One region of the Streptomyces sp. NPDC111656 genome, then DNA from elsewhere that is predicted to be linked to it. Evidence: riboswitches for the same ligand, from Rfam matches in the RefSeq annotation. Region 1 holds a riboswitch; each other region holds the start of a gene.
The links. Region 1 has a riboswitch for cyclic di-AMP ahead of ACZ7M3_RS46770 (M23 family metallopeptidase). Riboswitches for the same ligand answer to the same signal wherever they lie in the genome.
Positions count from the first base shown of each region.

Region 2: it holds a riboswitch for cyclic di-AMP, as region 1 does, so the genes downstream of both, ACZ7M3_RS09575 (LysM peptidoglycan-binding domain-containing protein) here and ACZ7M3_RS46770 (M23 family metallopeptidase) in region 1, are expected to answer to the same signal.
Region 3: it holds a riboswitch for cyclic di-AMP, as region 1 does, so the genes downstream of both, ACZ7M3_RS44150 (transglycosylase family protein) here and ACZ7M3_RS46770 (M23 family metallopeptidase) in region 1, are expected to answer to the same signal.

Region 1 covers NZ_JBVKCA010000030.1:22,731-24,980, forward strand. The annotation lists gene ACZ7M3_RS46770 (M23 family metallopeptidase) at 1-1,002, opposite strand, end outside; cyclic di-AMP (ydaO/yuaA leader) riboswitch at 1,014-1,171, opposite strand; gene ACZ7M3_RS46775 (PP2C family protein-serine/threonine phosphatase) at 1,428-2,250, opposite strand, start outside.
Region 2 covers NZ_JBVKCA010000002.1:873,343-875,592, reverse strand. The annotation lists partial or broken gene ACZ7M3_RS09580 (HAD family hydrolase) at 1-172, shown strand, start outside; gene ACZ7M3_RS09575 (LysM peptidoglycan-binding domain-containing protein) at 322-1,020, opposite strand; cyclic di-AMP (ydaO/yuaA leader) riboswitch at 1,023-1,142, opposite strand; gene ACZ7M3_RS09570 (hypothetical protein) at 1,458-1,700, opposite strand; partial or broken gene ACZ7M3_RS09565 (CocE/NonD family hydrolase) at 1,682-2,250, opposite strand, start outside.
Region 3 covers NZ_JBVKCA010000024.1:102,900-105,149, reverse strand. The annotation lists gene ACZ7M3_RS44155 (LysM peptidoglycan-binding domain-containing protein) at 1-459, shown strand, start outside; cyclic di-AMP (ydaO/yuaA leader) riboswitch at 643-806, shown strand; gene ACZ7M3_RS44150 (transglycosylase family protein) at 811-1,521, shown strand; gene eno (phosphopyruvate hydratase) at 1,859-2,250, shown strand, end outside.

The DNA of each region.
Region 1 (2,250 bases):
CGGGTCGATCGCGCTGCCGCCGCCCGGGTGAACCTCCAGGTGCAGATGCGGCCCGGTCACGTTGCCGGTCGCGCCCACGCGCCCGATGACGTCGCCGGTGGCCACCTTCTGCCCCACGCTGACGCTGATGGACGACTGGTGGCAGAACCACAGCTCCGTGCCGTCGTCGAGGGTGAGGATGGTGCGGTAGCCGTACGAGCCGGCCCAGCCCGCCTCCGTGATCGTGCCGCTGTGGACGGCCTTGATCAGCGTGCCGGTGGGGGCCGCGAAGTCGAGGCCGGTGTGATAGCCGGAGGACCACATGGAACCGGCGTCACCGAAGCGGGAGGTCAGGGTGTACGAGGAGGTCGGCAGCGAGTAGCTCTTGGCGAGCTCGGCGAGGCGCGCGGCCTCGGCCTTCTGCTTGGCGGCCTCGTCCGCCTTCTTCTTCTCGGCGGCGACCTTGGCCTCGGCGTCGTCCTTCTGCTGGGCGGCCAGCGCGACCGCCTTCTTCGCGGCGGCGGACTCGGCGGCGTCCTGGGCCGCCTTGTCGATCTGGTCCTGCTGCGACTCGGCCTGCTGGATGATGCGGGCGCGCAGCGCCTCGCCCGCGTCCGTGTTGCCCTGCGCGGCGTCGGCGTTGGTCACACCGGCGCTGGTGAGCGGGGTGGCGGAGCCCTTCGGCGTGCTGGGACCGCCGTCGGATATCAGCGCCTTGGCCGATTCGGTGACCGAGGAGAGGTCGGGCAGCGAGATGGAGACCGGCGGCTTGCCGGGCGCCGCGGTGGCCATGCCGCCCGCGCCGACGGCGGCGATGACGCCGACGCCCAGGACCGTGGAGCTGCGGGCGAGTCCCCCGCCGCGCTGCTTGGAGACGCGGTGCCGGCCGCGGAGGGGACGGATGGAATCCTCGGTGGGGTTCCACTCCTCCCAGGGGCCCTCGTCCTTGCCGTAGGCGTAGCCAAAAGTCTGGGTGTCGTTCGGCGGGAACGAAGTGGGCTGGGCAGGCCGGTTGGACGCCACGTGGGCGTGCTCCTTTCCTTCCTTCTCGCCTACCGGGTTAGCTGACGGGTTCGGAGCAGGAAGGTCTCCTACGCGCGTCAACCCACGGTGTCTCCACCGTGAAAGACGCTCGATTCACCCCAAGTTGGTGGTTCCCCGGTTCCCTCGCGGGATTCGGCGCGTGCGCACGGAGCCGACTCTTGTGACGGCTGGGACGACCGCGCTGCGTTATCGAACGTTAATAGACGCGGGTACCGGATTCCAAGCTGTTCGTACTGATCATTAACGACTTTCGGCCAGGACTTACCGCCCACGACCGGCGGAATTCGGGCGAGTTGGCCGCACGTCCCTACTTGGCAGTTATTTGACGGTGCGTCAGTCGTTATGCGGAGGGGCATCGGCCGATCACCCCTCGTGACATCGATCAAGAACGCCCCTTTCCGTGGCTACGGCCGCCGTACGGCGAGCAGTGCCATGTCGTCCGTCAGGACGCCGCCCGTGTGCCGCCGGACCTCCTCCACGAGCGTGGCCAGCAGGGCGTCGGGGCCGGGGAAGGTCCGTCCGGCCAGCCGCGCGGCCGGATCGTAGAAGCGCCCCTGCGCGTCGCGGGCCTCGGACAGTCCGTCCGTGTGGAAGAGGAGCGTGGCCCCGTGCGGGAACTCCGTCTCCTCGGCACGGTCCGGCCAGTTGCCCAACTCGCCCATGCCGAGCGGCAGTGCGGGGTTCGCGGAGGCGAGCGTGACCAGTGTTCCGTCCGCGTGCAGGAGCAGCGGCGGCGGGTGGCCGCGGTTGACGATCCTTACGAGGCCGCCCTCGTGCGTGATCTCCGCGAGGACGGCGGTGGTGAACCCCTCGAAGGCGTCGACGCCCCCGCGCCGGGTGCCCTCGCGGGCCAGCGCCCGTTCCAGCCGCTGCGCGACCGCCTCCGGCGTGGCCTCCTGCTCGGCCGCCTCCCGGAACGCCCCGATGAGCACCGCGACGGCGGCCACCGCGTCCATGCCCTTCCCCCGTACGTCGCCCACGGCCAGTCGTACGCCGTGCGGGGAGTCCTGCACCGCGTACAGGTCGCCGCCGATGAACGCGCCCGCCTGCGCGGCCTCGTAGCGCGCCGCGACGTCGAGGCCGCCGATCCGCTGGTCGGGTTCCGGCAGGACGGCACGCTGGGCCGCCTCGGCGATCTGGTGGGCCGAGGCGAGTCGCTCGTCGGTGCGGCGGACGAGGATGTTGATGAGCACGGCCAGCACGCCGACGGTCGCCACGGTGGCGACC
Region 2 (2,250 bases), on a different contig from region 1:
TCCCGCCGACACCATCGCCTTCGGCGACATGCCCAACGACATCCCCATGTTCGACTGGGCCGCCCGGGGGGTCGCCATGGCCAACGCCCATCCGGAGCTGAAGGCGGTGGCCGACGAGGTGACGCTGTCGAACGAGGACGACGGGATCGCGGTGGTGCTGGAGCGGCTGTTTCCGTGCCGGTCGGATCGGTTCCGGGAGTCCGGAGAGCCCGGTGGGTCCCGGGGGCTCTCCGAGTCTCTCCGACCTCATCAGCCGTATCAGCCGCATCAGCCCCGGCAGTCGTACCAGCCCTACCGGCCCAACCAGCCCCACCAGTCCTGTCAGTAGGCCCCGTTGACGTTGTCGATCGAGCCGTACTTGTGCGCCGCGTAGTTGCAGGCCGCCGTGATGTTCGCGACCGGGTCGTAGGGGTTCATCGACGTGCCCGGCACGTGGTAGGCCTTGAACGTGGGGTCGATGACCTGGAGCAGGCCCTTGGAGGGGATGCCGGCCTTGGCGTTGGAGTCCCAGTTGTTGATGGCCAGGGGGTTTCCGGAGGACTCGCGCATGACGTTGCGGTGGATGCCGTTGTAGGTGCCGGGGATCTTGTTGCGGGCCATGATGTCCAGCGAGTGCTTGATCCATCCGTCGAGGTTGTTCGCGTACGTCTTCGACGTGGTGGGCGCCGTCTTCGCCGGGGTCTTCTTGGTGGGGGTTTTGACGGTTCTGGTGCCCACGGTCAGGGTGAGGCCCGGACGGAGCGTCGTCGGGTCGGGGCCTATGACCGCGCGGTTGGCGGTGTACAGCTTCGCCGCGCCGCCGCTCTTGGGGTACTTCTGCGCGATCTTGGCCAGGGTGTCGCCCGGGACCACCTTGTACGTGATGAGCTGGACATCAGTGGTGGTGGCCGTGGCGGCCTGCGCGCAGGTCGCGCTCACGAGCGGAAGGGCGAGTGCGACTCCGCCCATTCCCGCGGCGAGGATGCCCCGAGTGAGCATGCCGTGGATCTTGAAGCTGCGGTGCTTGCCTCGTGCGGACATGGCGAATTCCTCTCCGGCGCCTGCGAAGTGAGCTGTCGGGTTCGGGCGGGAGCTGCCCGGCCGCACGGTGTGTGCGACTTCACCCCTAGCCGTTCCGGTGTCCGGATCGGCGGCTTACCTGGGTCCCCCGCTCCTGCCGTGCGTGTGTGTGGGTGGCTGGGTTGTTCCGGTCGGCGGCAGGATTGGGCGGTCCGTCCGGATTGACGTGAACGTATGCGAGAGCACATGTCCGGAACAAGCCCTCATTTCCCGGTGTAGATCGCTTTCACCTGGGCGATAGGAGGGAGAAAATGCCCGATTAATCCGGAACGTGACACTCAACTTGCCTTATGCAAAGGGGAAGTCGTCAAGAGGGGATAAAGAGCCCACCCTGTATGGGAGTGACCCAATTCACGCGACCAAGCAGAAATAAAGCGGCACTGGCGGCAAATCGGACATCACGCTTCGAGTGTCCAGGCCGGTGAGCTCGCGGGCGGAGCCGGACGGACCTCCCATGCGGACAGGTCCGTGTCGAGGTCGTCGTCAGGGAGCCGGCCGACGTTGGGCTTGAAGTAGAGGCCGCAGGCCCGGTATTCGGGAAATTCGTGGCACATCGGGTCCGGGCGGGGCTCGAACTCCTGCCCCGCATAGGCCCTGTTGCCCCTCGCCACTGCCTCGGCCCGGGGATTCTTCTCTCCCACGTCCGATGGAAGACCACCGCGTTGCCGTCCTTGCGGATCAGCTCGTTCGAGGTGGCGAACTCCCGGACGTCGCAGCTGAGTTCAGAGCGTGTCTCGACCCGGGCGTCCCAGGGCGGCTCCGGGCGGTGCGGACGGATCGACGTCGATGGTGTACGTGTCCCGGGTCCGACTCCCTTGCTCGCACCGGAAGTTCGAGGGAACTGCCCGCCGGGTCCAGGGCGAACCCCACCGCCGAGCCCGGCCGGGGTCAGATCCACGGCCAGTGGGCGGAGGACAGGGAGAGCCGGATGCGGTGGCCGGACGGGAACGCGTAGCCGATGGCGGTCAGGTCGAAAACCACGTCCTCCGTAGAGCCCGGTTTCCAGGAGACCGCCTGGTCGGGGCCGTAGCGCGCTGACAGGTTCAGAGCACCCCGGGTCACCAGCGTCGAGGAACCGTCGGCAGCGACGTCGGCGGAGGCGGACCCTGGGGCGCCCCCAGGAACCAGGCCCCCCGGGATCTCGAACTCGAAGCAGGTCGACCTCGCGTCCTCCTCCCGCTGGTTCGGCGG
Region 3 (2,250 bases), on a different contig from region 1:
TCGTCCTCGAAGGCGTCCGAGAACACGACGAAGGCCGACACCGGCGGCGACGCCCAGGGGGCGGACGGCTCCGACACGGAAACGGCGAAGAGTGACGACTCGGGCAACTCCGGCCAGGGCGACGACTCTTCCGGTACGTCCGAGAACGCGACGACCGGTGCGGGGCGCCACCGTGGCGGCACCGCGGACGAGAACACCACCGACAGTGCCGTGGACGGCCGTAGCGACGACTCCTCCGGGCGGCACGCCTCGCGCGGCGCCGGCGCCTCCCGCGACGCCGTCGACGGCTCCTACGTCGTGCGCGTCGGAGACAATCTCTGGACCATCGCGGACGCCCTTGACCTCAAAGGCGGATGGGCCGAGCTGTACGACGCGAACAAGAAGACGGTCGGCGTCGACCCGAACCTCATCCTCCCCGGTCAGAGCCTTGCAGTTGGTGCCGAATCGGGCGAAAAGTAGGGGCAGTTCGCGTCACGGTTCGCTGTGTAATGTCCGGTTTGGCGCGAGTGAGAGATGGATCTCAAAGGCCCTGATCGTCTTTGGAATTCAGCCGATCGACTGCTTACGGTCGTCACCGCTCGCCACAGCGGGCCCCGACGGTCGTCAACGCCGAATCCTGCCAACGGCCGTACGGGAACAGTCGACGCGTCAGCGCCGTAGGCAGGAGCGGGGGACCCAAGGTATGCGCCGCGCCCGGTAGTTGACCGGGAGCGGCTTGGGGTGAAGCCGAGCGCTCAGCGCGCACGGCCGGGCACTCACCCGCCCGAACCCGACAGCTCACCTCGCAGGCGTCGGTGAGGGGATCTCTCCATGCTGTTTTCCGGCAAGGGCAAGCACCGCCGTCCGTCCAAGGCCACTCGTGTCGCCACGCTCGCCGGTGTCACCGGTGTCGCCATCGCCGCTCCGCTGATGGCGGCCGGCAACGCCTCCGCCGCCACCGCCTCCCAGTGGGACGCCGTCGCCCAGTGCGAGTCCGGCGGGAACTGGTCCATCAACACCGGCAACGGCTACTACGGCGGTCTGCAGTTCTCGGCCTCCACCTGGGCCGCGTACGGCGGCACCGCGTACGCCGCGACCGCCAACCAGGCCTCCAAGTCCCAGCAGATCACCGTCGGCGAGAAGGTCCTCGCTGCGCAGGGCAAGGGCGCCTGGCCGACCTGTGGCACGGGCCTGTCGAGCGCTGCGTACACCGGCGGCGCGAGCGCCCCGTCGACCTCGTCCTCCTCGAACGGCTCCTCGTCGAACAGCTCGCCGAGCACCAGCAACACCACCCGCTCGACGGACACCGCGGCCTCCCGTTCGGCGTCGCGCCCGGCCGCCGAGAAGACCGTCTCCACCCCGACCGGCAAGAAGGTCAAGAAGGGCGACGGCGAGTACAAGGTCGTCAAGGGTGACAGCCTCAGCTCGATCGCCGAGAAGAAGAAGGTCAAGGGCGGCTGGCAGCAGCTGTTCAAGCTGAACAAGGACATCGTCGACGATGCCGACTTCATCTACCCGGGTCAGCGGCTGCACCTCAGCTGATGATCGGCAGCTTCACCTCAGCTGAATGACAGCTCCCGCATAAAAGGGGTCTCCACACTGGAGACCCCGGTGAGGGCCACCCCCGTCCCCACGGGCCCCCCGCTCCGGTGCGTGTTCCCCCGTACGCGCCGGAGCGGGGTTTTTCGTGTCCAGCACTTCGCACCGAGCATTTCGTACCCGGATTTCCGTACCCGTTTTTGTTCCGTTCTGGAACAATGTGTACGTTCAGTTCTGCCCAAGGGGTGGGCGACCGGCTGGCCGATCCCCCCGGGGCGGTTAGGCTCATGTCGCGAAGCCATCACAGGCTCCGCGTACCCGCGTCACATCCCAGAAGGAGATGCTCGTGCCGTCCATCGACGTCGTCGTAGCCCGGGAAATCCTGGACTCCCGAGGCAACCCCACGGTCGAGGTCGAGGTCGGCCTCGACGACGGCAGCACGGGTCGTGCCGCCGTTCCGTCCGGCGCGTCCACCGGCGCCTTCGAGGCCATCGAGCTCCGTGACGGTGACCCCAACCGTTACGGCGGCAAGGGTGTCGAGAAGGCCGTCCTTGCCGTCATCGAGCAGATCGGCCCGGAGCTCGTCGGTTACGACGCCACCGAGCAGCGCCTGATCGACCAGGCGATGTTCGACCTGGACGCCACCGACAACAAGGGCTCGCTCGGCGCCAACGCCATCCTCGGCGTCTCGCTCGCCGTCGCGCACGCCGCCTCCGAGGCGTCCGACCTCCC